Regions from separate parts of the Agrobacterium sp. 20P9.1.2 genome, predicted to be linked through region 1. Evidence: predicted binding sites of a transcription regulator. Region 1 holds the regulator's gene; each other region holds the start of a gene.

The links. The regulator PhoB, encoded in region 1, activates phosphate uptake and scavenging genes when phosphate is short. The targets are predictions, from matches to a motif close to TGTCATNNANCTGTCAT.
Region 2: the regulator PhoB is predicted to act here: its motif matches at 2,193-2,209, upstream of AC27VJ_RS17815 (DUF2794 domain-containing protein).
Region 3: the regulator PhoB is predicted to act here: its motif matches at 3,353-3,369, upstream of AC27VJ_RS12210 (BtaA family protein).

The regions. Positions count from the first base shown of each region.
Region 1 covers NZ_JBYOKI010000001.1:361,964-372,085, reverse strand. Annotated here, with positions in the region: gene AC27VJ_RS01840 (DUF6481 family protein) at 435-824, opposite strand; gene AC27VJ_RS01835 (hypothetical protein) at 861-1,082, opposite strand; gene AC27VJ_RS01830 (cold-shock protein) at 1,307-1,516, opposite strand; gene AC27VJ_RS01825 (hypothetical protein) at 1,718-1,996, shown strand; gene phoB (phosphate regulon transcriptional regulator PhoB) at 2,042-2,725, opposite strand; gene phoU (phosphate signaling complex protein PhoU) at 2,859-3,575, opposite strand; gene pstB (phosphate ABC transporter ATP-binding protein PstB) at 3,663-4,478, opposite strand; gene pstA (phosphate ABC transporter permease PstA) at 4,554-5,876, opposite strand; gene pstC (phosphate ABC transporter permease subunit PstC) at 5,873-7,357, opposite strand; gene AC27VJ_RS01795 (substrate-binding domain-containing protein) at 7,630-8,664, opposite strand; gene phoR (phosphate regulon sensor histidine kinase PhoR) at 8,880-10,085, opposite strand.
Region 2 covers NZ_JBYOKI010000006.1:216,862-226,983, forward strand. Annotated here, with positions in the region: gene acnA (aconitate hydratase AcnA) at 1-980, shown strand, start outside; gene AC27VJ_RS17810 (DUF1223 domain-containing protein) at 1,193-1,945, shown strand; gene AC27VJ_RS17815 (DUF2794 domain-containing protein) at 2,233-2,625, shown strand; gene AC27VJ_RS17820 (Bax inhibitor-1/YccA family protein) at 2,703-3,440, opposite strand; gene AC27VJ_RS17825 (ABC transporter permease) at 3,709-6,267, opposite strand; gene AC27VJ_RS17830 (ABC transporter ATP-binding protein) at 6,264-6,974, opposite strand; gene AC27VJ_RS17835 (arylesterase) at 7,058-7,708, shown strand; gene thpR (RNA 2',3'-cyclic phosphodiesterase) at 7,777-8,370, shown strand; gene AC27VJ_RS17845 (low molecular weight protein-tyrosine-phosphatase) at 8,277-8,783, opposite strand; gene AC27VJ_RS17850 (4a-hydroxytetrahydrobiopterin dehydratase) at 8,813-9,118, shown strand; gene AC27VJ_RS17855 (YkvA family protein) at 9,171-9,548, shown strand; gene AC27VJ_RS17860 (invasion associated locus B family protein) at 9,829-10,122, shown strand, end outside.
Region 3 covers NZ_JBYOKI010000003.1:586,025-596,146, reverse strand. Annotated here, with positions in the region: gene AC27VJ_RS12225 (lytic murein transglycosylase) at 1-23, opposite strand, end outside; gene AC27VJ_RS12220 (glycoside hydrolase family 25 protein) at 185-976, opposite strand; gene AC27VJ_RS12215 (class I SAM-dependent methyltransferase) at 1,383-2,060, opposite strand; gene AC27VJ_RS12210 (BtaA family protein) at 2,057-3,307, opposite strand; gene AC27VJ_RS12205 (transglycosylase SLT domain-containing protein) at 3,636-4,712, opposite strand; gene AC27VJ_RS12200 (LysE family translocator) at 4,836-5,471, opposite strand; gene AC27VJ_RS12195 (pyrophosphate--fructose-6-phosphate 1-phosphotransferase) at 5,645-6,856, opposite strand; gene AC27VJ_RS12190 (TerB family tellurite resistance protein) at 7,166-7,906, shown strand; gene AC27VJ_RS12185 (N-acetylmuramoyl-L-alanine amidase) at 7,903-8,670, shown strand; gene AC27VJ_RS12180 (lytic transglycosylase domain-containing protein) at 8,917-9,453, shown strand; gene AC27VJ_RS12175 (FAD-dependent oxidoreductase) at 9,523-10,122, shown strand, end outside.

The DNA of each region.
Region 1 (10,122 bases):
ACGATCGATGGGATCGACAAACGTCAACTAAGGCGCCGACACCTGCCCATCGCTTTGATAGGCCGAAATTTCACGCCAGTTGCGCACGCGGCCAAAAGCGATGAAGCTTGCTCTATCTTTCTCGGGATATTGGGCGTGGCTTTTATAGCCTTATAGCGCCATATGCTCTTACAAACTGCTGAGCTATGCCTGCTTGCAATGACACAAGACTTCCATGAAACGGAAGTCTTGTGACCGGATTTCACCTATGTGGGAAAAGCAGTTCTGCAGAACGTTCAGGACGGCTCCGCGGGCGCACTGGATGCGCAGAGATGCCGGGCACCTCTGATTGGCGGCGTAACCGCCAATGTTTCCGCAAGCACGAATGACAACAGGTCCATCCCGCCAGACCGCAGCCCTTCATTCGAATGGCTGCTGGATCATGGCAGATAGCTTTAACCCTGGCGGGCCTTGCGGTTGGCGTAGCGACGGTCGCGCTCGGCCTTGCGGGCGGCCTCATCTTCGATGACGCGGGCGACGCGGTTTTTATCGGCCAGCTTGCGGGCGTCTTCTTCGGCAGTCGCAGCGGCTTCAAGCTCGGCTTCATGCGCCAGCCGTTCCGCTTCGAGGCGGCTCTGCTCTTCGCGCTTCTGCTGCTCGCGCTCGGCACGACGCGCTTCGCGGGCTTCCGCCACGGCGATGCGTTCTGCCTGCTTGGCTTCCCGGTTGGGTTCGGCGGCTTCCTTGGCGGCCTTATAGGCCTGCAGAAGGGCAGCCTTGGCCTCAGCAGCGGCGCTGCGGCGGTCAGTCAGTTCACTGTTTTTAACGTTTTTGTTGTTTCTCAAGTCTCTATTCCAGTTGAGGTGCCGTACCCATCAGGGTCAGGATTTCTTAGCACGCTTTGCGGGTGTCTTGGCAGGTGCCAGGCTGTCTTGCAGTTCCTTGGCAAGGCGCGCTTCACGCAGGCGCTGCGTCTTTTCATCACGCGCCTGGGCAATCGAATTGAGTTCGTCAACCGCATGGCCGCGTGCAAAGAACTGCGACTGCGTTTCACCGAATGCGATTTCCGCCTGCTGGCGAGATTTGCTGTGTGTTTCAGACATGGAATTTCCTTCCTGTCGCATCAGCCGAAATCGGGATCGATTTCCAAAAACGCCGCTGCGGGGTGGATAGAGTGGCCCGGAGCGTTTGCGCCCATGGGCGCCTTGTCCGAAGCCTGTACCGCCGGGCGGCACAAAAAAAGGCCAGGCAACGTGCCTGACCTCGCTTGGTCTCATGCTTTCGACAGTGCCAGTACATCCGTGGTCAAAGGAAAGCGGAGTCCGTATTAAGCAGCCTGGAGATTGCAGGCCGACATTTTGCCCGACTTGTTGTCGCGCTCAAGGTCGTAGCTCAGCTTCTGGCCTTCAACGATTTCGCGCATACCTGCACGCTCTACAGCGGAGATGTGTACGAATGCGTCTGTGCCGCCGTTGTCTGGCTGAATGAAGCCGAAGCCCTTGGTGGAGTTAAACCATTTTACTGTGCCTGTGGTCATAATGAACCCTTTCAAAGCATAAGTTATAGATCACAGAACTGACGCCCTGTGTGCGAGTATAGCGATTTTTTTGAAGGAAAGGGTTAGTTCAAAACGCGGTGCTAATCGCGCGGCAACCAAAGCTCAGCAAGCAAAATATCGATAAACCAGTGATAGAGGGTTATGACCGGATAGTCAAACTTTAAATTTCAGATCATTGAAATGAGCGTTTATCTTGCAACGCAGCAGCCTCTTCAGAAATATAATAATCCGTGCTGGATTTTCAATTTTGAAAATTTACCTGCCCTTTGTTTTTACTCAGGAAAACTGCGCGGCAAGCGGATATCCCCGCCTCCCCTTTCCATCCGCAACTTCTGGCGCAAACCAGTTCAAAGGGGTCAAAAATATATCTTCGTGACCGGCTGGAGATGGCTCCCCTTCTCGTACACATTCCTGCCTAAGCTGCGCAAAAATACAAAACGCGCGCCGTTGACCCGGTGAGGCAACAGCGCGCATTGTGCGAAAGATCAGTGATGGAGCCGCCCGTCAGGCTTCCATAGAATAGCCAGCGCCGCGAACGGTGCGGATCACATCCTGCATGTTGGAGAAGTTCAGAGCCTTGCGCAGACGACCGACATGAACATCGACCGTGCGTTCGTCCACATAGATATCGTGACCCCAGACGCCGTCGAGAAGTTGCGAGCGGGAGAAGACGCGGCCGGGAGAGACCATCAGGAACTCCAGCAGGCGGAATTCGGTTGGTCCGAGGCGCACTTCGCGGGTCTTGCGGTGAACACGATGCGTTTCGCGATCCAGCTCGATGTCACCGCATTTCAGGACAGACGACAGAACTTCCGGGCGGGCGCGACGCAGCATGGCTTTGACGCGCGCCATCAGTTCCGGCGTGGAGAAGGGCTTGACCACATAGTCGTCTGCGCCCGTGGCCAGTCCGCGCACGCGCTCGCTTTCCTCACCGCGTGCCGTCAACATGATGATCGGCAGGCGTTCGGTCTCGGGGCGCATTCTCAGGCGACGGCACAATTCGATGCCGGAAACGCCCGGCAGCATCCAGTCCAGGATCAGCAGATCCGGCGTCCGCTCCTGCAGGCGGATTTCCGCCTCGTCGCCACGGGGAATGGTGTCGACATCGTAACCTTCGGATTCCAGATTGTAACGAAGAAGAACACTCAAAGCCTCTTCATCTTCGACAACTGCGATTTTCGGCACCATAGGCTTGGGACTCCGCCAGTCTTACCAGAGCGCCATGCGTTCATTTGGACGCATCACGGACGCTCTGGCCTGTTGATCTACACATCGGCATTCCGAAGATCGTTTCCGATCCAAAGTGCCGATGCTGTAAAACTTACTCGGTTACTGCACCGAGCGTGTTGGAACTATCGTCCTTCGGACGCTCGCCTTCCGGCTGGCTGCCGGTGGCCATGTAGTAGATGGTTTCTGCGATATTGGTCGCATGGTCGCCAACGCGCTCGATGTTCTTTGCGCAGAACAGCAGATGCGTGCAGGTGGTGATGTTACGCGGATCTTCCATCATGTAGGTCAACAGCTCGCGGAACAGCGAGGTGTACATGGCGTCGATCTCTTCGTCGCGCTCGCGGATGGCCTGCGCCTTTTCTACGGAACGTGTGGAATAGACGTCCAGCACTTCCTTCAGCTGCACCAGTGCCAGTTCCGACAGATGCTCGAGACCACGGGCCAGCTTGCGCGGAACGCCCGTGCCAGCAACGGCAATGACGCGCTTGGCGGTGTTCTTGCCAAGGTCGCCTACGCGCTCCAGATCGGCGGCAATGCGCAGCGAACCGATGATTTCGCGAAGGTCGGCCGCCATAGGCTGACGCTTGGCGATGGTGACGATGGCCTTGTCGCCGATCTCGCGCTCGGCGTGATCGAGGATCGTATCATCAGAGATGACCTTCTGGGCCAGCGCTGCATCGGAATTGACCAGCGCCCGCACCGCATCAGCGCACATCTGTTCAGCCAGACCACCCATTTCGGCGATGCGGCGGGTGAGGAACTTCAGTTCATCATCATAGGCGGACATAATATGGGAATGTGTCGACATGTTCGAAGTCTCCAGTTTCGATGCACTGGCCCGCAAGCCCAGTTGGGCTCAAGCGGTGCCATGCGAAGGGTTTGAACCAGCGTCAGATCAGCCGAAGCGACCCATGATATAGTCCTGCGTGCGCTGGTCATCCGGGTTGGTGAACATCTTATCGGTGTCGTTTTCTTCCACCAGATGGCCCAGATGGAACATGGCGGTTCGCTGCGACACGCGGGCTGCCTGCTGCATGGAGTGGGTAACGATGACGATGGTGTAATTGGCGCGCAGCTCGTGGATCAGTTCTTCGACTTTGGCGGTTGCAATCGGGTCCAGCGCCGAGCAGGGCTCATCCATGAGGATGACTTCTGGAGAAACCGCAATGGCGCGGGCGATGCACAGACGCTGCTGCTGACCGCCGGACAGGCCGGTGCCGGATTCGTGCAGACGATCCTTGGCTTCGTTCCACAGACCGGCCTTCTGAAGGCTGGACTCGACGATCTGATCCATATCCGCCTTGTTGCGGGCCAGACCATGGATGCGGGGACCGTAGGCGATGTTTTCGTAGATCGTCTTCGGGAAAGGGTTCGGCTTCTGGAACACCATGCCGACGCGGGCGCGCAGTTCCACCACGTCGATCGTCTGATCGTATATATCGTCTTCATCGAGCGTGATCTTGCCGGTAACGCGGCAACTGTCGATGGTGTCGTTCATGCGGTTCAGCGTGCGCAGGAAAGTGGACTTGCCACAGCCAGACGGTCCGATGAGCGCCGTCACGGTGTTTTCACGCACATTGAGGTTCACATCGTAAAGGGCACGCTTCTCGCTATAATAAACGGAAACGTCCTTGCCGATCATCTTGTATGTTACTTCATTCATTTTCTTGTCCAGCGCCTTTTCAACTGCTGCTTCCGACAACATATTCATAGCCTCAAGCTCCCGGTGTTTGTTACATCGCATGCTGGCTGGAAAACCGGTGACCCGATTTTCCCTAAGTAAGGTTTACCAACGACGCTCGAAGCGGCGACGCAACAGGATTGCTCCCACATTCATGACGATGAGGAACATAAGCAGGATGATGATAGCGCCTGATGTTCTCTCGACAAAGGCACGTTCTGCTTCGTTCGCCCACATGTAAATCTGCACCGGCAGGGCCGTGGACGGATCCATTGGCGTTGTCGGATAATTCGCGACGAAGGCGACCATGCCGATGAGCAGCAGCGGTGCGGTTTCGCCAAGGGCATGTGCCAGGCCGATGATGGTGCCGGTGAGAATTCCGGGCATGGCCAGTGGCAGCACATGGTGGAAGATGGTCTGCATTTTCGAAGCGCCAAGGCCAAGGGCAGCGGCGCGGATGGATGGCGGCACCGCCTTCAGCGCCGCACGAGTAGCGATGATGATGGTGGGCAGCGTCATCAGCGTCAGGACGAAGCCACCGACCAACGAGGCCGAGCGTGGGAAGCCCATGAAGTTGATGAAGACCGACAGGCCGAGCAGACCGTAAACGATGGACGGAACGGCGGCGAGGTTGTTGATATTGACTTCGATCAGGTCCGTCAGGCGGTTCTTCGGTGCGAATTCTTCCAGATAGATGGAAGCGGCGACGCCGATGGGCAGCGACAGAACCAGCACGATCAGCATCATGTAGAAGGAGCCGATCAACGCCACGCCGACACCTGCGGCTTCCGGACGGCTGGATGCGCCGTTAAAGAAGATGCCGGTGTTGAACTCCTTGGCCAGTTGGCCCGCTTCGGTCAGTTTCTTGACCCAGACGAGTTGCTGGTCGGAGATGCGACGGTTCTGCTCATTGACGGACACATCGACCTGACCCTTGACCACGCTATCAAGATCGCCTGAAGCCAAGAGGGCCACGGTGCGCGTCGTGCCGACGATGCTAGGATCGGCCACCACCAGATCGCGCAACTGTCCACGAATGCTGTCGGAGATCATCGCATTGACGGCACGAAGGCCATCGCGGTCATCCAGGGACACGCCGAGTGCCTTTGCCACCGCATTGCGGGCAATCACGGGGTAGTTCGCGGTCATCAGCTTGGCAGGGTTCTGGGCACGGACGTTGTCGGGATCGATGATCTGCTGCGAGAACTCGACCGGCACGGTGATCATGGTCTGCTGGAACGCCGTATAGCCTTTGCCGACGACGGACCAGAGAAGCAGGAAAAGGAACAGAAGGCCGAAGGAGATGGCGGCAAGGCCGTAAGTCCGGAAGCGGCGCTCGGCGGCGTAACGGCGCTTGATGCCGATATCGCGACGGACCTTCTTCGTTGCGGCTGGGGCGGTAAAGCCCGGAGTAACGACGTCGGTCATTCGTACTGCTCCCGGTATTTGCGCACAATATAGAGCGCGTAGATATTGAGGCAAAGCGTGATGGCAAAGAGGGTGATGCCAAGCGCAAAGGCAACCAGTGTCTGTGGCGAGGTGAATTCAAGGTCGCCCGTCAGCTGGCTGACGATCTTGACCGTCACCGTTGTCATCGGCTCGAACGGATCGAGCTGAAGGCGGGCGGCAACACCGGCGGCCAGAACAACGATCATGGTTTCGCCGATGGCGCGCGAGGCAGTCATCAAAATGGCGCCGACGATGCCTGGAAGGGCCGCTGGCAGAATGACCTTCTTGACCGTTTCCGAGCGCGTTGCACCAAGGCCCAGCGAGCCGTCACGCAGCGTGCGGGGAACGGCGGTGATGATATCGTCCGACAGCGAAGACACGTATGGGATCAACATGATGCCCATGACGAAGCCAGCGGTGATAACGCTCTGCGCCTGGATGAAGTTGGTGTAGTCGCCCGTTGTCAGGCCGTTGATCTGCGAGGAAATATCGCGAAGGAACGGACCGACGGTCGTCAGGGCGAAGAAGCCGTAGACGATGGTCGGGATGCCCGCCAGAACCTCCAGCAGCGGCTTTGCCACGGAGCGGAAGCGTGGGCTGGCATATTCCGCCATGTAGATGGCCGAGAACAGGCCGACCGGCACGGCAACCAGCATGGCCACGAAGCCGATATAGAGCGTACCTGCCAGAAGCGGAATGAGACCGAACTGACCGGCGCTTTCGGTGGAACCGGCAGCGGCAAAGCGCGGGTCCCATACTGTTCCGAAAAAGAACTGGTAGGCCGGCACCATGTTGAAGAACTGAATGGCTTCGGTCAGCATCGACAAAACGATACCGATGGTGGTGAGAATGGCGATGGAGGATGCCAGCAGCAGTGCCGCCAGAATGACCTTTTCGACATTGTTGCGGGCACGGAAGCGAGGCGCAATGCCGCGCATCGCGTAGATCGCGCAACCAATTGCCGAACCCAGGACGATGATGATCATGCCAAGGCGGCTGGCCGTCGTCATGGTGTTGAGCGTTTCAGCCGCTTCGACCATGTAGGGCTGCGGATCACCGGCAATGGCGACACCCTTGGAGCCGAGCAGCGGACGAAGAGTTGTCGGATCAGCCTTGGCCTGCGCAAGCTCTTCCGACGTCAGCCGTTGAAGACCGCGCGCAATCGAGCCGACCATGCCGTAGCTGAGGCTCTGCTGGGCCTCGGACTGCGCCTTGATGTCATCGGGAAACTCACCCCGGACAGTCGCAGTGACAATCATGGGGCTGATGATGAGCCAGAGTGCCAAAATGAATGCAGCAGGCAGAACAGCCCATATGAGAACATAGGAGCCATGATAGCCTGCACGTGAATGCATGGAGGACGGACGACCGCCCGCCAAAGCGACAGCACGGCGTGAACCCAGCACATAGCTGGCTATGCCGATCAGCGCCAATATCAGCAAAATAATGGGTGTGTTCATGGAGACTTTCCTCGGCGCACCAGAAAGAGATGCGGTATCAGGCAGCTTTGTTGCACATCGGATCATCGAAAACCGCGTCGAACCTTTTGCAGTTCGATGGTTTTGCGACAGGTGCCGTCTTCCCTAATTTTGGCTCAGGCATTCCGGGTTGATACATCCTATTTATCGGCCGCTTGGTCATACGATAAATAGGAACTGTCAACCCACACAGCGCCTTGCTAACAGAAAGATGGACGGAAGGCGCGACGATGTCGCCGCGCCTTCCAGAATGATTACATGATCTTGCCAGTTTCGAACTGAGCGCGGATTTCCTTACGCTCGGCTTCAGGGGCAGCAACCAGGCCGTAGTTGGCCAGCGGGGAGTCAGGGCCGATCATCTCGTCAGAGGTGAAGAACTCGACATATTCCTTGAGGCCCGGGATAACGCCGACATGTGCCTTCTTGACGTAGAAGAACAGCGGGCGGGAAACAGGGTACTTGCCGCTTGCAACGGATTCAGTTGTTGGAACAACGCCGCTGACGGTTGCAACCTTCAGCTTGTCCTTGTTGTTTTCGTAGAATGCGAGGCCGAATACGCCGAGGCCGGTCTTGTTGGCATCGATACGAGCAAGCGTTTCAGTGTAGTCGCCGTCGATGTCGACAGCAGCGCCGTCCTTACGAACTGCGATGCACTTTGCAGCAGCCTGCTTGGCGTCTGCAACGAGGCCCTTGATAGCGTCGGTTGCCTTAGCTTCCTTGCAGCCGTCAGCCATAATCTTCTCTTCGAAGACTTCGCGCGTGCCGTGCTTGGAACCAGGGATGTAGGCAGCAATTGCTACATCAGGCAGTTCCTTGTTGATTTCGGACCACTTCTTGTAAGGGTTGGCAACGAGCTTGCCGTCCTTGACGATTTCAGCGGCCAGACCGAGATACAGGTCCTTAGGCTCGAGCTTGACGTCCTTGTTGGACTTGTCCATCGCGAAAACGATGCCGTCGTAGCCGATCTTGACTTCCTGAACGTCGGTAACGCCAGCAGACTTGCAAGCTGCAAGTTCGTCAGCCTTGATTGGACGCGAAGCGTTTGCAATGTCGATGGTGCCTTCACCAACGCCGGAGCAGAATGCCTTCAGACCACCGCCCGTGCCGCCGGACTCAACAACTGGAGCCTTGAAGTCAGGAAAGGTTTCAGCAAAAGTTTCAGCAACGATCTTTGCGTATGGCAGAACCGTCGAGGAACCTGCAACCTGGATCTGGTCGCGAGCAGCGGCGGCGCCTGCGAAGGCAACGGAAGCCACCAGGGCTGCTGCGGACAATTTAACGATATTCATTTTACTCTCCCGTATGGGGCCCATGGTGGGCTTTTGTGAACGCTGCCGGCAGTCGCTTTTACCCGCTTGCCCAAAACTGGGCTGCCCCGGCGGCCTCTTCTTAACCAGTCTTGCCCCACCCTTTTATGTCACTTCAATGAAGTATTTGTGACAACTCAAATATCTGATTTTAAATACTTATTTATTTCGTCGGCACGCATAGCGAGACTTGTATGTCAAAAACGCACGGTAAAGTCCGTTCCGACATCCAGCTCCGAGCGGATAATCAGGCGGGCGCGGTGTCTCGTCAGAATATGTTTGACGATGGCAAGCCCCAGACCGGTGCCTTTCTTGGAGCGACTGTCCGCTACGCTGACCCGATAAAAGCGCTCCGTGAGGCGCGGAACATGCTCTGCGGGAATGCCCGGCCCCTTGTCCACGACGCCGACTTCGACGGGTTTCCCCGCTTCCGTGCGCAGGAAAACATCCACCACCTTGCCATCCTGGCCGTATTTGCAGGCGTTTTCGACGAGGTTCTGGAACACCTGCACCAGCTCGTCACGGTCGCCCGTCACCTCAACCTTTCCCTCGGGAACGTGAAGGTTGATGGCAATGTCGAGTTCTTCGGCCAGCGGCAGCAGCGAGTCCCTGACATGGCCAAGAAGCGGTACGAGATCCACCTTCTGGTCCGGCGCGATATTGGCGCGCAGCTCCAGCCGCGACAGCGACATCAGGTCGTCCACGAGGCGGCTCATGCGCGTTGCCTGATCCAGCATGATACCCAGAAAGCGCTCCCGCGCCTTCGGATCATCACGCGCCGGGCCTTGCATGGTTTCAATGAAGCCGCGTAGCGAGGCCAGAGGTGTGCGCAGCTCGTGGCTGGCATTGGCCACGAAATCGCTGCGCATGCGGTCTATGCGGCGCAGTTCGGACACATCGCGGAAGGACAGGATATAAAGTGGTGGCCCCGCGTGTTCCTGCGCTGCCGCCGGTGCGATGCGGACGATGAAGACGCGTTCGGATGGCAGGCGCTCGGAATGTTCGACCTGATTAGGCTGGCCGGTGGCGATGGTTTCCCTGATCACATCCAGCAGGCCGGGCGAGCGCAGGCGGCCGGAAATATGCGAACCGACCGGCAGCGCGCCAAAAGCCCGTTCTGCCGCACTGTTTTCAAACAGAACGCTGGCATTGCGATCCAGAATAAAAACCGGCGTGTCGAGAACGGCAAGCCCGGAGCGCACGCCGGAAATCAAGCTTTCGCTGACGGCCTGCTCCTCATCGATCTCAGGCACGGCCACGCGCTTGGGCGGCTTGACCGTGGCACCGGAACTGATGGCGAGAATGGCCAGCACGGCGCCCAGCCACAGAGCCAGCGGCACATAGGGCGTTCGCAGTTCCGTCAGCGTGACGATGGCCAGCAGAGTGACGACCAGAATGGGCAGCCAGCTACGGCGAAGCCCGTGCCAGTACCGCCCAAAC
Region 2 (10,122 bases), on a different contig from region 1:
CAGAACCGCTCGGCATGGGTTCCGATGGACAGCCTGTATTCCTCAAGGATATCTGGCCGACATCTGCCGAAATTCAGGAATTCATCCTGAAATACGTCACGCGCGAACTCTACGAGTCGAAGTACGCAGACGTGTTCAAGGGCGATGAAAACTGGCAGGCCGTTCAGGTTCCTCCGGGCCAGACCTATGCCTGGGACGACAAGTCGACCTATGTGCAGAACCCGCCTTACTTCGTGGGCATGGGCAAGACCGGCACGGGCCTCAAGAACATCAAGGGCGCACGCGTTCTCGGTCTCTTCGGCGACAAGATCACCACCGACCATATTTCTCCGGCCGGTTCGATCAAGGCTGCTTCTCCTGCCGGTGCATACCTCACCGACAATGGCGTAGGCGTTGCCGACTTCAACCAGTACGGCACACGCCGTGGCAACCACGAAGTGATGATGCGCGGCACGTTTGCCAACATCCGTATTCGCAACCACATGCTTGGGCCAAACGGCAAGGAAGGTGGCTACACCATCCACTATCCGTCCAAGGAAGAGATGTCGATTTACGATGCGGCCATGCAGTACAAGGCCGAGGGCGTTCCGCTCGTCATTTTCGCAGGCGTGGAATACGGCAACGGCTCTTCGCGTGACTGGGCTGCCAAGGGCACCAACCTGCTCGGCGTCAAGGCCGTGATCGCGCAGTCCTTCGAGCGTATCCACCGTTCCAACCTCGTCGGAATGGGCGTTGTGCCGTTTGTCTTCGAAGAAGGCACGACATGGGCAAGCCTCAACCTCAAGGGCGATGAAACGGTCGAGATCGATGGTCTCGAAGGCGACATCAAGCCACGCGAGAAGAAGATCGCCAAGATCACCTATGGCGACGGCACCGTGAAGGAGATTCCAATCCTTTGCCGCATCGATACGCTGGATGAAGTGATCTATATGAACAATGGTGGCATTCTGCAGACCGTTCTTCGCGATCTGGCTGCGTAAGCCTTCGATCATCGGGACAGAAAAACGCCGGGAGCAATCCCGGCGTTTTTGCGTAAGATGACGGGAGTGAAATGGCGGGCAGGCTTCGTGATCGGCACTCACCCCATCGTGACTTTCTATTGAAGGGATTTCGGCGCTATTTTCGCCGTCGCGTCCCGACATGTATTGATAGCATCAATGGTCTGGATAGGCGTCCAGACAAGGGTTTCGCAATGTCTTTTAAATATGGACCTTTGACATTTGGTCTTTCACTGTGTGTGCTCAGCACCGTTGCGGCGGTCTCCGCGCAGGCGCAGGAGACGGTAAAAGGCGTTGTCGAGCTTTTCACCTCGCAGGGCTGCGCCTCTTGCCCGCCTGCTGATGAAGCGATGCGCAAACTCATCCAGAAGGGCGACGTGATCGGCCTGTCTTACCATGTCGATTACTGGAACTATCTCGGCTGGGCGGATTCGCTGGCATCGAAGGAAAATACCGAGCGGCAATATGGCTATGCGCGGGCTCTGGGCCGCAACAATGTCTATACGCCGCAGGCGGTGGTGAATGGTCGCGACCACGTCAAGGGCGCCGATATGAACGCCATCTACAGCCGTCTGGATGCCTTCAAGAATGCGGGCGAAGGTTTGAGCGTGCCTGTTAAGGCACAGCGCATCAATGATGAGATCGCCATCGATATCGGCGAAGGCCATGGCAAGGCGGATGTCGTTGTTGCCTATTTCACCCGCGAACAGATCGTGGACGTCCAGAAGGGCGAAAATCAGGGCAAGAAGATTTCCTACTGGCATAGCGTCTATGACGTTCAGACGGTGGGCATGTGGGATGGAAAGTCGATGGCGGTGAAGCTGCCGGCCAGCATCATGAGCAAGGCTCAGAATGGCGGATGCGCGGTTCTGTTGCAGACGACGGATGCGCAGGGCAATCCGGCTGCCATTATCGGCGCGAGCGTTCTTTTACCATCTGGGAATTGAGTTCACCCTGAGGGGTGAGGAGATCCGGTCCGGGCATTGGGGGCTGGGGGTAAAGGGTCAATGCACCGGACCGGGTCATCTTGGTGCCTAGGCATCAATTGACTTCAGCAATATTCCACCCAATTCGGGCCATGGTTTGACCGAAATAGGGCAATTGCACCTTTAAGATCTGCCTAAATTATTACCGGCGAAGCATTTTTTCGAGGGCTGCGCCAAGGCTTGCAATTTCCCCAGCGTGGCGGCAGACTGTCGTACAAATGTCATTTGCAGTTGAGCGAGGTTGCCTGATGACCGATCAGCCGGATTTGCAGCGCGCAGGTTCATCTCACAGAGATAGCTCATCCGTCATCGATCTCCGTGAATACAAGCAGAGCAAGGACCCCTTACCCATCACCTTCCATCGCCGCGAACTGGATGCGATATTGCGCATCTATGGACGAATGGTGGGTGAAGGAGAATGGCGCGACTATGCCATCGACCATCTGAAGGACAAGGCCGTGTTCTCCGTGTTCAAACGGTCCGGCGAGATGCCTCTGTTCCGCATTGAGAAGAACCCTAAGCTTGCGGCCAAGCAGGGCGCGTTCAGCGTCGTCAATGTCGATGGCCGTATTTTGAAGCGCGGTCACGAGTTGCCACAGGTGCTGAAAGTCTTCGACAAGGTGCTGAAGCTGATCGAGTGATCCCGAGTATCAGCGAAATACGCACAACAAAAAAGGCGGCCCGAGAGCCGCCTTTTCGATGTCTATCTCATCAAATCTTACTTGTCGCGGTTTCCCAGGAACTGCAGCAGGAACATGAAGAGGTTGATGAAGTCGAGGTAGAGCGTCAGCGCGCCCATGATGGCTTTACGGCCAGCAGTCGCAACATCGTCACCGTCGAAATACATTTCCTTGATCTTCTGCGTGTCATAGGCCGTCAGACCAGCGAAGATCAGCACGCCGATGGCGGAGATCGCAAAGCCCATGGCAGACGACTGCAGGAAGATGTTGACGAGCGACGCGATGATCAGGCCGAACAGACCCATGATCAGGAACGAGCCCATGCCGGACAGGTCTTTCTTGGTGGTGTAGCCGTAAAGCGACAGCGCACCAAAGGAAGCAGCCGTGATGAAGAACGTCTGTACGATGCTCTGGCCGGTATAGACCAGGAAGATCGACGACAGCGAGATACCCATCAGCGCGGCGTAACCCCAGAAGGTTGCCTGCGCGGCAGGGACACTCATGTTCTGAATGCGGAAGCTAAGGAAAAGCACAAGACCCAGCGGCGCAAACATCACCACCCATTTCAGCGGGGAGCCATAGAGCAGCTGCGCGAAAGCGGGGTTGGAGACCGCCATTGTATAGGTGAAGAAGGACGCTACGCCGGTAATTACCAGCGCAAGTGCCATCAGGTTATAAACCTTCAGCATATAGGTGCGCAGACCCTGGTCGATCATGGCACCAGACTGTGCATGACCCTGGGCCATACGGTTCTGGTAATTGTTGAAGTCAGACATTGTTACCTCTTTTGAGCTCCGAAATTGCTACGGTGTCGGGCATATCGTCGTTTCACGACTATATCCCAGGCGCCGCTGCGGAGCTACAGCAAGCCTACCGAAGAATATGATGATATCGTTTCATAGATACAAGAGCTTTCAGAACCGAAAAAACACCGTATGCGCGAAAATCGATAACGTTTTGGCGATCATTACAGAGATTTAATCGTTAAAGTTAAGTGGCGTACAACTTTTCAGAATGCTCTTCGGTTCCGGGCTCTCGTTGATCTTACTCTCCTGCCTGCCGCAGAACCGGCGCTGCCTTTTGCCCCAGTATCCGCCATGTGCCGATGAGGCCGATGCCGACAGTCATGACGAGAGCCACAACGATGGTGCCGATGGCGACATCCGGCAAGAAGCTGGAGGGCAGTTTCATGATGCGGGCAATGACGAACCATGCGGAAACGCCGCCTGCAAACAGCGCAAAAATGGCCGTCGCCAGACCCAGCATCATATATTCGTAGGAGAAGGCGCGGATCAGCATAGCGCGCGTGCCGCCAAGCGTTTTGAGAATGACGGCATCATGCGTGCGGGCGCGATTTCCGGCAGCCAGAGCGCCAGCCAGCACCAGCACCGAGGCGATAAGCGCAACGGCGGCGGCAGCGCGAATGGCCGTAGCAAGCTGATCGACAAGGCGGTTGACCACATCCAGCGCATCCTTCACTCGCACACTGGTGATGGTCGGATAGGCATTGGTGACGGCGCGCAGGATTTCGCCTTCCTTGGCAGCGGTGGCTGATGGATCTGACAACGTCGCAAGCCATGCATGCGGCGCACCGCGGAACGTGTTGGGCGAAAAGACCATGACGAAGTTGAGAGACAGCGATTCCCACTGCACGTCGCGCAGATTGGCAATCTTGGCGGTGATATTGCGGCCTAATACATTGACGGTGACGCTATCGCCAATCTTCAGTCCAAGCTCTCCCGCCTCTTCCGATGCAAAGGACACGAGCGGCTCGCCGCTATAATCCTTGTCCCACCAGCTGCCTTGAGACAGCTTGGCATTCTCGGGCATATCCTGCGCATAGGTAATCCCGCGATCACCACGCAGAACCCAGCGGCCTGCGGGTGGTACGTCCATCTTGGTGACATCCTGACCGTTGAGCGCCAGAATACGACCGCGCAGCATGGGCACCTCAGTCAGCACGCCCTCCGGCGCTTGTTTCTGTACGAGATTACGGAAGCCATCGCGATCTGCGCCCTGAATATCCACGAAGAAGAAATTCGGTGCCTTGTCCGGCAGACTGCCTGTCAGTTCACGGCGCAGATTTCCGTCGATCAGCGTCAGCGTGACAAGGAGCGTGAGGCCGAGACCGAGAGACAAAACGACGGAGGGTGTCAGTGCGCCGGGGCGGTGGATGTTGCCGATGGCGAGCCGCAGGGCAGCGGAATGAACACGCGGGCTTCTCCTGGCAATGGCCTTGATGCCCCAGGCAACCAGACGCAGCACCACGAAGGCAAAAGCGACCGCCGCCAGAAACACCGAGGCGATATAGCGCTCTTCCGCAGAGAAGATGGCAAGACCAGCGAGTGCAGCCAGAAGAACAGCGGTGGCAAGAAGATAGGGCCAGGACGGCAGGCGGTTTTCCTCGAAACCCTGCTCGCGAAACAGCGCGGTTGCTGGCACTTCCCGCGCCTGCCCCAGCGGCATAACGGCGAAGGCAAGCGTCGTCAGCAGACCGAAGATGCCTGCCAGAAACAACGGACCGGGATAGATCGCGAGCTCATTGGGAACGGGAAGCACACCTTCCAGAAACCGCATGGCAATCAGAGGTGTGACCGCCCCGAGCATCAGCCCGATGACGATGCCGATACAGGCAATGAAGGCGATCTGGAACAGATAGGTCATGGTGACGACGCTCGCCGGTGCGCCGAGGCATTTCAGCGAGGCGATGGTCGTGCGTTTGGAATCGAGAAAAGCACGCACGGCATTGGCAACGCCAACGCCACCAACGATGAGAGCCGTCAGCCCCACAAGCGTCAGGAACTGCGAGAAACGGTTGACGTTTTCGGTAAGAGAAGGGGCGGCACGATCGCTGGTGCGGATCGACCAACCCGCATTGGGGAATTCCCGGTTGGTATCTTCGGTGATCGTCGCGCGTTTGGACGCGTCGTTCAGACGAATCTTGTAGCCATGTTCGACAAGGCTGCCGGTCTGGACAAGGCCAGATGCGAAGAGCGCATCACGGCTGATAAGCAGCCGCGGCGCAAAGCCAAAGCCATCAGACAGAGCATCCGGCTCGTTGACGACGGTGCCTGACAGTTTGAGTCGAACATTGCCGAGCAGCAATTCGTCACCGACCTTGATACCAAGCCGTTCGAGAAGCAGCGGGGCTGCGACAGCGCCGTAGGCTTCACCCTGCTTTGCCAGCAATTGCGAAAGAGGCGCAGCCGGTTCTGCTTCGAAGGTGCCGTAAAGCGGATAGGCGCCATCGACGGCCTTGACCTCGGCCAACGTCTGTTGCGACCCATCCGCCAACCGCGCCATGGAACGCAGACCGGTGGAGACGGCAACTTGGCCAAGACTATTCAGATAGGCGCGCTCATCTGTGGTCACTTCGCGGTTGCGCAGTTCAAAGCGCACATCACCCGCCAGAATGGATTGACCTTCGGTGGCGATGGAACTGGTGACGGCGCGTGAAACGGAATTAACGGCGGCAATGGCCCCGGTTCCCAGAGCGATACAGGCCAGAAAGATGTAAAAGCCGCGAAAGCCGCCGCGGATTTCGCGCCGGGCAAGGCGCAGCGCGTTGCGAATGTTGAAGAGCGACGGCACGAAGCGGCTCATGCCAAAACCGCCTGCGCAGGCGTCGATATCGCGCTATCGCCTTCGATCTGGCCTGAGCGCACCTTGATCTGGCGCGAGCAGCGGGCGGCGAGCGAAACATCGTGGGTGACGAGGATCATCGTCATGCCGCGTTCGGCCTGTTTGGAAAACAAAAGATCGGCAATCTGTTTGCCGGTATCCGTATCGAGATTGCCGGTCGGCTCATCCGCGATCAGCACGGCGGGCGAAGGCGCAAGCGCACGGGCAATGGCGACGCGCTGCTGCTCGCCACCGGAAAGCTGGCCCGGATAGTGATTGAGCCTTTCGCCGAGCCCGACGGCCGCCAGCTCCTTTTTGGCGATGTCGAACGGGTTGGCGACATTGGCCAGTTCCAAAGGAACGGCAACGTTTTCCAAAGCGGTCATATTGGCAATCAGGTGGAAAGACTGGAATACGATCCCGACATTGCGACCGCGAAACTCCGCAAGAGCATCTTCTCCGAGATTGTGAAGCTCCGTTCCCGCAATTGTGATCTCGCCGCTGTCGAGCCGTTCCAGACCGGCCAGAACCATCAAAAGCGTAGATTTGCCGGAGCCGGAAGGCCCGACGATACCAACGGCCTCACCTTCTGCGATGCTGAGGTCGATGCTTTTGAGAACGTGGACGGAAGCGGCGGCGTTGCCCAGGGTCAGATCCGCCTTATTCAGCTCAATGATGCTTTTCGTCACAATTCGCGTTCCTATATGAAGGAGAAGGGCAATCGGGAATTCAAAAATATCCTGACATTGCCAGACAAATTAGGAAGGCCGTCATGCGTTTTAAAGCCGTCGCCGCTCAATTCATCGTCATCTGCACTGCGGTGCTGACCGCCAGCTTTGCGCAGGCACAGGATAAACCGGTGCAACTGGTGGGCTTCGGCGACAGTCTGATGGCCGGATACCAGCTGCCGCCGACCGACAGCTACACCGCCCAGCTGGAGGCCGCGTTGAAGGCCAAGGGCATGGACGTGACCATCGCCAATGCCGGTGTTTCCGGCGACACGAGTTCCGGTGGACTGGCACGGGCCGAATGGTCGGTACCGGATGGAACGGATGGCGTGATTTTGGAGTTGGGAGCCAATGACGCTTTGCGCGGCATTTCACCGGAGGAGACCGAAAAGAACCTCGAGGCGATGATTTCAGGTTTTCAGAAGCTCAACATTCCGGTCCTGCTGATCGGCATCATGGCACCACCGAATATGGGTGACGATTATGCGAAGCGCTTCAACCCGATCTACCAGCGCCTTGCAGAAAAACATGGGCTTCCGCTTTACCCGTTCTTTCTGGACGGCGTCGTCCTGGATGAATCCCTGCAACTGGAGGACAGAATGCATCCCAATACCAAAGGCATAGCCGTGATGGTCGAAAAATCCATGCCAACGGTAGAAGCCTTCATTAAGACTATCGGTGCGCAAAAAAAATAAGCGCTTGCGCCAAGCAGCGTTGCATGATTCGCTACACTTGTTCTGCCAAAAGATTCGGGGAGCTCGCCATGCCGAGACTGTTTACCGCCCTCGAAATTCCGCGCAATGCGGCGATGAGCCTATCATTGTTGCGCGGTGGTCTGCCGGGTGCCCGGTGGATCGATGTGGAGAATTATCACATCACTCTGCGCTTTATCGGCGATATCGATAACCGTACCGCCGACGAGGTGGTCAACAGGCTTGACCGGATCGACAGACCGGAATTTCAGGTCAATCTCACCGGCATCGGCTCGTTCGGCTCCAAGAAGCCGCACTCCATCTGGGCCGGAGTTTCTCCCTCCGCAGAGATGACAGCCCTGCAAGGCGAGATCGAGCGCATTTGCCAGCGCCTCGGTCTGCCGCCCGATCCACGCAAGTTCACACCCCATGTGACACTGGCCCGGCTCCGCAATTCTCGGCTGGACGATGTGGTGCATTACCTCTCCGGGCGCGGCGATTTTCGCACCTCTCCCTTCACGGTCGGACGCTTCGTGCTGATGTCCTCGAAGGAATCGGTGGGCGGTGGCCCCTATATCGTCGAAGAGGCATTTCCGCTGAGTGAGGCCTCGCCTGTCTCCAGCTTTTCCAGTGCAGACTTGCAACCGGCAAAGAGCATGTTGTAGACGGTCTGAAAGCCGTCTTCGCCACCATAATAAGGGTCAGGCACGCTTTCGCGGCGGCCTGACGCATATTGGCCGAAAAGGTGAAGCTTATGCGCATGCTGCTTCGGGCAGGATGCCTTGAGCTTCTCCAGATTGTCTTCATCCATGGCCAGAATGATATCGAAGACCTCGAAATCGGCGCCCCTGACCTGACGGGCCTTCTGGCCTGAAATATCGATGCCGTGCAGCTTTGCGATGGCAACGGAGCGTGGATCGGGCGCATTACCTGCATGCCAGCCACCGGTGCCAGCGGAATCGATCACGAAATGATGATCGCCCTGCTGTTTTTCGACCAGATGTGCGAAGATGCCCTCTGCCAGAGGTGAGCGGCAGATATTTCCCATGCAAACAAATAGGACTGCTGTGCGTTTCATAAAACCATAGCCAGAAAGAGGTGACGCCCATGAATTACCCCAAACTCGACAGAGACGCCATCGATGCTGAGCTTGCCAAGCTGGAGGGATGGTCTTTGCGCGAAGATGGGCTTGCCATCGTCAAGGCGTTCAAATTCGCAAACTTCGCCGAGGCCTTCGGCTTCATGGCGCAATGCGCGCTGGTGGCGGAAAAGCTGAACCACCATCCCGAATGGTCGAATGTCTATTCCCGGGTCAAGGTGTGCCTTACGACGCATGATTCCCAGGGCGTCACCGAACGGGACTTCCTTCTGGCTACTGCCATGCAGAAGGCAGCGGCGGGCAGACATGATTGAACGGGCTACGTCCTGCCCTATATAAATGTCCATGACCAAAGGACACACAACCATGGATGACGTGAAGATTGGTGAAATCCTGCTGCCGGGAGAGCCCGACCATCAGGAAGAGCGCGAACAGCAGGTGCGTGCCAAATTCTGGCCGAAGATGAAGCGGGTGATCAGCAAAGTGCCTTTCGCGCGCGATGCGGCTGCCGCTTACTACTGCGCCATGGACCGCGACACGCCGTTCCGCGCCAAGGGTATTCTTCTGGCGGCACTCGGATATTTCATCCTTCCTTTCGATGCAGTACCCGACATCTTCGCCGTGGTTGGTTTTACCGATGACATTGCCGTTTTGACGGCAGCGCTTGCCATGATCCGCGCCCATATCAAAATGGAACACTACGAAGCGGCCGATGCGGCGATAGATGCTTTGAAGAAAGAGTAACGGCTCTGTGATGGCGTGTGTGAAACCGCGCCAAATGCTGACAAATTCTTGCCTGAATTCTTGTGTCATTGCTGATGACGCAGACACAACTGGTGTTTGCTTCGCTGGCGCTAGGAGTCACCGATCTGTTACAGGCCAATGCAAATCTCGACTTTTAGCATTGGCGTTGACGGTTTGGTAACCGATCTTTAGCCAATATCAGGATGACGGACTTCACCTAGCATCGGCCCGGCGCAGCCGTTCGGCCAACTGGAAGACAATAAACCCGGCAGGAAATTCAATGTTTGTAAGAAGTGTAGCAACCGCAGTCGCCATTTTGCTGGCCAGCATCAATGTAGCCTCTGCACAGTCGCCCACGCGCATCCAGCAGTTCAACGCATGGGGTGCCTATTCGTACAAATCGGGTAAAAGCACCGTTTGCTATGTTCTTTCCATTCCCACGGCAAAGGAACCGGCCAGCGTCGACCACGGTGATATCTTCTTCATCGTTTCGCAGCGCCCTGGCCAGAATATTTCCTACGAGCCACAGGCAATGGTGGGTTATGCGCTGAAAGAGGGTTCGAAGGTCAATGTG
Region 3 (10,122 bases), on a different contig from region 1:
CTGCGTGGCGAGAAGCTGAACATCCGAATTCCTCAAATGAAATGGTGCCCCTGCGTTCGCCAAGATTTTGGCAGAAGCGTGGGCAAGACGTGGGAAAAGCGTAACCGGACGGTTTGTTTCCAACGCCAAGCGATTATTTCGCAGCACATCTGCCGTATCTGATGGAAAAATCAAGCCACAATCATCAGCTTCTTGGCTTGGATGTGGAGGCCACCCATGTGCGCCAGTTCTTTTCCGACCCGGCAAAGACATTGATATCGGTCGGTGTGCTGATGCCGGGAATGACGCCGGTGCCGGTATATTGCCAGAATGACCACTGCCGGTCGTTGTAGATATCCGTTGGATGGGCCGCGACGGAGCGCACCCAGAACGGATAGGTCTTGAACTGGCCGACCAGATTGTCGCGATGGAAATCGACGCTGGTGTAGATGATCGGTCGCTTGCCGTAGTAGCTCTCGATGCGGCTGAGGAAGCGCTGCATTTCTGCGCGCACGACATCCGGCGCCGGCCGCGTCTTGCAGGTGGGGGAGGCGGGGTTCCATTCCACGTCGAGAACCGGCGGCAGCTTCATGGATTCCTTCGGCACGTTGCGAATGAACCAGTCTGCCTGCGCATCAGCCGTCGCGCAGAAATAATAGAAGTGGTAGGGCGCGTGCGGCACGCCAGCGGCCGATGCTTCGCGCCAATATTCATCGAAGCGTGCGTCGATACGGTCCGTGCCTTCGGTGGCCTTGATGAAGGCGAAGGAGACGCCGGATTTGCGCACCGTCGCCCAGTCGATATCGCCGTTCCACTTGGACACGTCGATGCCATGCACCTCGTGCTTGTGCGGCGACCGGGAGCCGAAATCCTGCGGGTCGTTATCCTTGAAGCGGGGCTTTGCGACAGAGGCGGTTTCCAGAAAATCATAACTGGTGGAGGTGCAGCCGCTCAACAGGAGCATGGTCGATAATAGAGCCGGAAGTAGCCGCTGCATGATGATCCCAGAACGTATGATTTTCCCGCCGGCTGCTTGGTGAGAAGCGCCGTAATCTCCTGTTTACCATAACAGGGTAAACAAGCCGTTATGGCAAGGTGCTGTGTGGAGAAATGTAGCCGTTCGCGGTTGGGTCACACGTGATTGACAGCAGAGCGCGTGGCCTACCCCCCTCTGTCCTGCCGGACATCTCCCCCTCAGGTGGGGAGATCAGCTGGGCGCCTGCTCCTCATTCCATCCGCAACTTTATCGCTAATCGAGCCAATTCCACAACATTCAGGTAGGACGAGGGCTATCCACGATTCGATCTCCCCACCTGAGGGGGAGATGCCCGGCAGGGCAGAGGGGGGTAAGCCCCACACTCTGACCGCAAATACGCGTCAACGCTCCACCGGGATCTGTGACCTCAGCCTTTCGGCAGCGTCAGCACCGCACGCCACGCATATCCTCGAGCAATCGGCTCAAACTCCAGCGTCGCATTGTGGCCGCCTGCCAAAGCTTCCAGCACATAGCGCATATTGGCACGCGGCGTGACGTGGAACTTGGTCAGCCATGCCTGAAGCACGTTTCGGAACCAGCGTGGCAAGTCTTCCTGCTGGCCGAAATCAACGATGTGCAGCGAGCCGCCGGGGGCGAGTGACTGTACGGCGCGTTCCACGGCCTTTTCCCATTCGGGGATCATCGAAACCGCATAGGAAATCATGATGCGGTCGAAACCGTTGGCACGGCCGAACTCACTGAGCCGGAAGGTCGTGGCATCGGAGACGCGCAGCACCGGGCGTTCGCGGTGGCCACCGAAGTTTTCTGCTGCGGTCGTCAGCATTTCGGCGGAAATATCGAGGCCGTAGAGCTTTGCCGTTGGGAAAAGCTTCGAGGCGCGCAAGAGATTGCGGCCTGTGCCGCAGCCGACTTCCAGCAGGTTGCCGCCTTGCGGCACGTCCAGCTTGTCGATGGTGTCATCGCGGCCCAGCAGATAATATTTGCGGGTGATGTCATAGATGTGCCGCTGGTGGCGGTACATGCGGTCCATCAGGTTTGCATGCTTGATATCGCCAAGGCTGATATTGTCGCCGATGCTCTTCATGCCTGCGCCCTCTGATAGATGTGGAAACCGCCATAGATGGCGGAACGGTCACGGGCATTGAGCTCCTGCGAACGCTCGGCCAGATAGGACCATTGCGCGCGGATATCCGGTGACAGACGACCCTCGATGACGCTCTTTTCGGCAGCAGTGCGGAAAATGACACGGGCATCCGGGGCCGCCGTTCGGCTGATCTGCGACCACAGCTCGTTGATCTGTGTGTCGCTCATCCAGTCCTGCGCATCCAGCAGCACGTAACGGTCGACGCAGGAGGCAGGCTTGGAGGCCAGCAGCTCGGTGAAGGTGGCGTGGTGGACATGGACGCGCGCGGCATTTTCGCGGATCGCCTGATAATAATCATCGCGCAGATAGTCCGGCAGATTGCCTTCCTGCGCCTGCGGATAGCGGCGGGCAAAGGCCTGCCATGCGAAGTAATTGTCCTTCAGCGGGAAGTCGCAGGCCAATTTTTCCAGACGCTGGCGCAAAACCGGGGCGATAGTGTTGCCATCCGAAAGGCTGGCGAGTTCGTCATACTGACGCGGTGGAATGCCGAGGCCGAAGAGGGAGCTCTTGCGCTTCGTCAGCCAGCGGATCATTGGCTTGTCGAAGAGCGGTGCTACCTTCTCATCGAAGAACTGGCGCTGTTCGTCCATGGAACGGGCATTGGCCATGTCCTGAAGCTTCACGCCATGCAGGCGGGCCAGCACATGGCCAGCGCCGATGAAGCGACCCAGAAGGCCGGTGCGATAGATATTGCGGTTGAAGACCGAAATGCGACGGCGACCGGTCAGCGTGCGCTTTGACCAGTAGGCGCGGGTCTGGGCGTCGAGGTTCGGCGCAATGAAACGATCATAGCCATCGCTGTTTGAGCGGACATTGGCCACGCCGAACTGGCGCACGACATCGCCATGGGCAGGCAGGTGGCGGAACGCGGCCAGCTTCAGTTTGTTGAGCGCGATGTGATGCGGATTGAGATCGACAACATCGATGCGCGACGGATTGCGCGAGAGATAGGCCAGCACATTGCAGCCGCCCGAACCGATGGTGACGATGCTATGATCATCCCGCAGTTCCATGGCTTCCATATCCACTGCCGGGTCTTCCCAGATTTGCGGATAGACAAGGCCGGAAAACAGCACGCCGAACAGGCGCTCGGACATGCCACTGGTGGACAATGCCTTGTGCTGCAGCAGCGCGGCTTTGAGTTTTACGTTTTTGCTAAAACCGGTTTTCGGCGCGACACCCGTCATATGATTCCACCTCTCGTTCGGTTGAGAGGCGTTTAGCGCTGTGACGCAACAGTTTGATGACGGGTTTGGGGGAGGGGGGCGGATGGCGTTCTGGCTATCCACAGCTGAGGTTGCCGGGTGGGGTCTACCCCCCCCCCCCCCCTCTGTCCTGCCGGACATCTCCCCCACAGGTGGGGAGATCGAATCGCGGTGACCTTTCGGCAATTTCTAACGCTGCGGATAGATTGGGGAGTTCGCGCCCGGCCGATCTCCCTCCTTGTGGGGGAGATGCCCGGCAGGGCAGAGGGGGGGTAGGCCCCACATTCCAACTTAAAATGTTTGGAAAAACCTACTTCCGCAGAACGTGCAGCATGCCCTTGCGCTTGGCATCGTAATAATACCCACGAGCATACAGCCGCACCGCATTGTCGCGGTCGTTATCGGCAACCAGCCACGCGCCGCGCAGGTACTTCACGGCATATTTGAGGTTGGTTTCCGCATCGAACAGGCCAGACGCGGGGCCGTCGAAGCCCATGGAGCGGGCGGTGGCGTGCTTGATCTGCATGAGGCCGAAATGGCCGCCGTTAACGGCACGGGGATTGTAGCGGCTTTCGCGCATGACCACCCGGTGCACGAGGTCTTCCGGCACATTATACATGGTCGCGTATTTGGTGATGAGGCCGCTCAGCTGCTGACGGCCCATCATTGTCGGCGCGTCCGGCGCAGTTGTCAGGCTCTCGCGGGTGCTGATGGCGGCAAGCGCTGCATTTTGCGGGGCCGAAGCATAGGCGAGCATGGCGCCTTGCGGTTTCGGAACCGGGATGACGCTCTGCTGCTTCATCATTTCTTCGGTCAGCGGGATGGGGGCTGCCGATGGCGTGCCCGGTGCGCCAGGCGCAGGCGGGAAGCCGCCCTTCAGCGCAACGACCTGTGGAAGAGTGGCAGCGGCGCTTGTTTGATGCGCGACGGCGGCGACTGCTGGCGTTGCGAGCGCAACCTGCTGGGTTGCGGCCTGAGGCTGTATCTGTGCGTCGATGGCGGATTCTGCTGCCGCAGCGGCAATTTCCGAGGCCGGGGGAAGGGCAACGCGACCGCCCTTGACGGCGGCGGCTGAAGCTGAAGGCAGGGCTTCTGCTGCGGAATTGGCTGCGATTTGTGTGGTGGCTGGAGCCGTGCCGGGGAGGGTAGAGGTCGCGCCTGCCGGAGTGGCGGCTGCGGTTTCCTGCGTCTTTTCGGTGGTTGTGGTGGCTGCCGTCTGGGCGGCGGTGCTATCCGGCGTGGCCGGGGCAGATACTATTTTGGGCTGGGCAATATCGCCTTTGGATGCAACTTCAACACTTGTGCATCCTGCCAGTGTCAGCGCAATGCCCACCGTGGACGACAAAAGTAGAGCCGATTTTCGGCGTAAACTGCCAGAAATTTTCATGCTGCCGCCCTTGAGTGCGCCTGTCGCTTGATACCCCCGTTTCAAGCGAAGCAGGCAGTCCCTATCCGGCGATCATTAACCTATCGTAAGGATTCCGGCAAGCGGCGACTGAACGGCAAATGCTTAGGCAGCGATCCGGCGATATCCGGCAGTCACGGCGCGGCCCGCAATGAAGTGCGTTCTCTTGGGATTACGCAGCTTTTTGGTGACCGACATGCGCCGCACGGAGCGGATGGTCAGGCGGGCAAACGAGGCTTGGATCGTCAGGCAGGCAAAGGCAATCAGCAGCGCGACAGCCTGCATTTGCGACACCATTTCGATGACGTCGCGGGTGCCGTTGACGAATTGCACGATGAAGGCAACGAAGAAGCCGAAATAGCGCAGGCGAAGTGCTGAGAGCACGAAGCAATCGGTAAAAATGGTGCCGAAGCTTTTGCCGCGCAGATTGTCGTTGTCTGCATTGGCCTCGCGTGCCGCAGGCGTCGCAATGGTCCACAGGCTGAACAGCATCAGCCAGCCGGTTCCGGCCCATTGAACGATGTCGAGAACGGTGGAGGGGAGAAACTCTGCGCCAGCGACCAGAATCGAGGCGGCGGTGATGGTGGTGACGATGCCGATGGTGGCGCCGGTTACGGCGGCAATAAGCGCGCGCTTTCCGCGTATGGCGGCGTAGCTCGCGACTTTATAGGAAATGGGCGAGGGCAGCGCGAAAAGAATGGCACAGGCTGCACAAAAGACCAGCCAGACTTGTGCGGACATATGCTTTCCTCCTTGCCCTCCCCGACGTCATTTTCTTTTAACCTACAACATCGGCCCAGAAACCGAAACGGATTTCTGGGCTGAAAGTTCATAACGTCGAGAGCGGTGTGTTTACGCCACAGTATTTTAGCGTAACCACATAATGCGGCATAAAGAAGCGCTTTTGCGAATAATCACGCAGCCTTATAGGGCTGGCCGATGTGGTCCATGACCTCACCGAACCACTTTGCCGACAAATCAAAATGCTTGCCGCCCTTGATGCGCGGGAATTCGATGGTGCGCAGCTTGCCACCCTGGTCTTCATCATGACCGGTGACGCCTGAAACCTTGTTCAGGGCGCTTTCCACGGCCAGATCGACCATGCTCTGGATGAGGCGAAGGTCTTCGCCATTGGCTGGGGCAGAGCGGGCATAGTAACCGGATTTCTGCACCATTGTCCGCTCTGCGCCGATGAGGCCCGCAAACTGCTTCTGGAACCAGCCGCCGACATTGATCGTGTCGATTTTGACGTGGCCGAAGGCATCGCGCTTGACGGTGTCGCCTGCGGCTTCACGCTCGGCAACGATGGAATCGAGGCCCGCACCTTCGGACACGAAGAGGGTGACGAAGCCGGTCTTGTCCATGATCTTCTTCAGGCGCTCTGCTTCGGCCTGAATGTCGAAAGCCATTTCCGGCAGATAGAGGCCGTCGATGCTTTTCAGCTGCTCGCCCATCAGAAGGCCTTCGACATATTCATTGCCCTTGGTCTTCTGGATATAGGCGCGCGCCGTGGCCGCCGTCAGCCAGCCGCAGTGGCGACCCATGACTTCGTGGATGACGAAGGTCTTGGGCGCAGCACTTTGCTCGTTGCTGACATTGTCGAAAAAATTCGCGCCGACTTCGGCAGCTGTCCACGCGCCCAGCGACTGCTTGATCGGCACGACGTCGTTATCGACCGTCTTTGGCAGGCCGACGACGGTGAGGTTATAGCCGTTGGCGCCGAGATAGGCGGCTAGATCTGCCGCAGTGGTGTTGGTGTCATCGCCGCCGATGGTGTGGAGAATCGTTACGCCGTCTTTTGCCAGACGATCTGCTGCCACGGCCAACGGATTTTGACCTTCCTTGACGAGGCCGCGCTTGGCACAGTCTGCGGCATTGGTCAGCTTTACGCGGCTGTTGCCGATGGGCGAGCCGCCGTAGCGGTGCAGGAGAGGCGCTTTTTCGCGCATGTCCTTGGTGATCTGGATGCTGTCACCCAGAAGAACGCCCTGATAACCGGAGCGGTAAGCCACGATGTCGATGTCTGGTGCAATGTCGCTGTAGCGTTCGATCAGTCCGCCCACGGCGGAAGAGAGGCAGGGCGCGAGACCGCCTGCGGTCAACATTGCGACTTTCTGTTTAGCCATCGTGGCTCTCCTTCGTGTTCATTGCAAAGATAAGGTGTGGCAAATGGATGCGTGAGAGAATGTGGCATGTAAAGTGAATTTCTTAAGAAAATCGCGAAATTTCAAAGCGATTGAATGAGTTAGCCGATATAATCGTTTCAATTGATAGCGCAGCCGCGACGATAATGCCGACCTGTGGAAAACCGATTTGCACCACGGAGCGTATTAGAAATCAATGTCAGCCGATATGATCTCAAGATGAAGAAAAGTTAATGACATGCGACCTTTATGCATATTGCAATCAACCGTAGGGGCCGTATGCTGGGAGGCATGATGTACGATTTCGCCTGTTTGCAACTTTCATCTTTGTGGGAACGGCTGCTCGGCGCAATCGGCGATGCAGCAGGCAACGTGCTTGGCCGTGTTATCGAGGCGGTTCGTACCGTCTTTGAAGGCGACCCGGAAACCCGCCGTCAGGTTTCTTTCTCCGTCGCAATCATCGCTCTTTCCGCCAAGATGGCGAAGGCTGATGGCATGGTGAATGATGCCGAGGTGAAGGCGTTTCGCCAGATATTCGATTTTCCCGAGGAAGAAGCCAGAAACGTTGCGCGTCTCTATAATCTGGCGCGTCAGGACGTTGCCGGTTACGAGGCCTATGCGGAGCGGCTTGCCGGTCTTTGCGGTTCCGGTGATCAGAATTGCGAGATGCTGGAAAGCGTCATCGACGGTCTGTTCCATATCGCCAAGGCCGACGGCCTGATCCATGAGCGCGAACTGGCGTTTCTGGGACGTATCGCAGAGATTTTTAGAATCACCGAAGATCATTTCGAGATGATCATGGCGCGGCATGTGCATATGGAAGGGCGCGATCCTTACCGTGTGCTGGGTGTTTCGCCCGCCGATGATTTTCTGGATATTCGCAAGCGTTATCGTTCGCTGGTGGCGGAGCACCACCCGGACAAGCTTATTGCACGTGGCGTTCCCATGGAATTGCATGCGGCTGCGAATGAGCGTATGGCGGCACTCAACGCCGCCTATGCGGCAATCGAGAAAGAACGCCGCGTCGCATGAGTGAGTTTACAGCGGATTATGCGGGCGCTTCCGTTGTGCCTTCGCCCAACCATGGCGAAAGGGTCGATGTCAGCGCGCCCGACATGATCATTCTTCATTACACCGGCATGCAGAGCGCGGATGGTGCGCTTGCCTGGCTGTGCAATCCCGAAAGCCAGGTTTCCAGCCACTACTTCGTTTATGAAGACGGGCGCGTGGTGCAGATGGTGCCGGAAAGCCGCCGGGCTTGGCATGCGGGCAAAAGCGCCTGGAATGGCGCCGGCGACATCAACTCCCGCTCTGTTGGCATCGAGATTGCCAATCAGGGCCATCCTGCGGGGCTGCCGGAGTTTCCTGAACCCCAGATTAATGCGGTCATCGAATTGTGTCGCGATTGCGGCGCACGCTGGTCCATCGCGCCGGAGCGGGTGCTTGGGCACTCCGATATTGCACCCATCAGAAAGATCGATCCGGGTGAAAAATTCCCGTGGGACATCCTGTCGCAGAAGGGTGTCGGGCACTGGGTGGCGCCTGCGCCCATCGGCGGCGGTCGCTTCTTTCAGCGTGGCGATAGCGGTCAGCCGGTGGAGGCCCTGCAATCCATGCTGTCTCTCTATGGATACGGCGTTGAAATAACAGGCAGTTATTGCGAGAAGACCGAAGGCGCGGTAGCTGCCTTTCAGCGCCATTTCCGGCCCGCTCTGGTGGATGGTATCGCGGACTTTTCCACCATCGATACGCTGCACCGGCTGATCTCGGCGCTGCCGAAATTTCGTGGCGTTTAAACGCGTTTTTCAGAAAACGGTTCCCCTGAAGTTGGCTTTGGTAATCGTTTTTTCTGCCTTGCCACAGTAAATCCTTATTAGGCCCCTTTATAAGCCTCATCAAACCGCGACGTGTTTCAGTGTGAAGCGTTGGTCGTCAATATCAATGGTGAGGACTTGTAACGGATGGTTCCGATGAACTTTCCGCTTGGCCCGGCTTTGCGCTGGTGATCTTGAAGTCTTCACGCCCGGAGACCCTTAATACTAATGAGAAGACTAATTGTTGCTGTCTCGGCTTGTCTTGCCATACTTGCCGCGCAGAGTGGACCCGTTTTTGCCAAAGATGAAGTGAAGACCAAAACCGTCACTCTGGAAACCTATTTCCGCAAGCCTGGCTATCCCATCCCCGAAAAGACGCTTCCAACCGGTCTGAAGAACAACTACTCCGACCTCATCGTCAAATATGCCAAGCGTTACGGCGTGCCGACCAATCTGGCCCATGCGGTGATCTCGGTAGAGAGTCGCTTCAATCCGAAGGCACGCGGCAGCGCCGGAGAAGTCGGCCTTATGCAGATTAAGCCAGCCACGGCGCGCATGATGGGCTATCGCGGCACCACCAAGGCACTCTACGATCCTGAAACCAATATCCGCTGGGGTATGCAATATTTGGCAACCGCCCACCAGCTTGGCGGCGGACAGGTGTGCAGCACGATTCTCCGCTACAATGCCGGTCATGGTGCCACGCGCATGAACCCGGTTTCCAAGCGCTATTGCGGCAAGGTGCAGGCACTGCTGCAGAGCTGAATGAGGATTGCCGCTTTTGAAAGCGGCCTGACTTTGCTAGGCAGCGCATTCGGCAGCGGGAGCAAGGTCATGGTGGATTTCAAATATATCGTCGTCGGTGCAGGCATGATGGGTGCGGCGGCGGCGCGGCATCTTTCAGCGCAGACGGATGGCGTGGCCTTGATCGGGCCTGCCGAGCCAGTTGATATCAAGAGCCACAAGGGCATCTTTTCCAGCCATTACGATGAGGCGCGCATTACCCGTGGTTTCGATGGCGATCCCGTCTGGGCGGAACTGGCGAAGCGTTCGATTGCCCGTTATGCCGAGATCGAAGCCAGGAGCGGAATTCGGTTCTATCATGAGGCCGGTTGCCTCTTTACCGGAAACGGCAAAGGGCTGGGCGGGGATTATGTAGCGGGGGCCATGGCGGCGCGGGACCGGCTGGGACTTGAGGTCGAGGAATATGCTGCCTCGCAGCTCGAAACGCGTTTCCCGATGTTCGCTTTGCCTGATGATCATGACGGATGGTTCGAGCCGCGCAATGCTGGCTACGTCAATCCACGCGCGCTGGTGAAAGCGCAGGTCGCGATTGCCGAAAGTCAGGGTGCCGCGCTAATGCGCGAGACCGTGGTGAGCATTGATGACACCGCTTCTGGCGTCACGGTGGTCACGGGGGAGGGACAGCGGTAC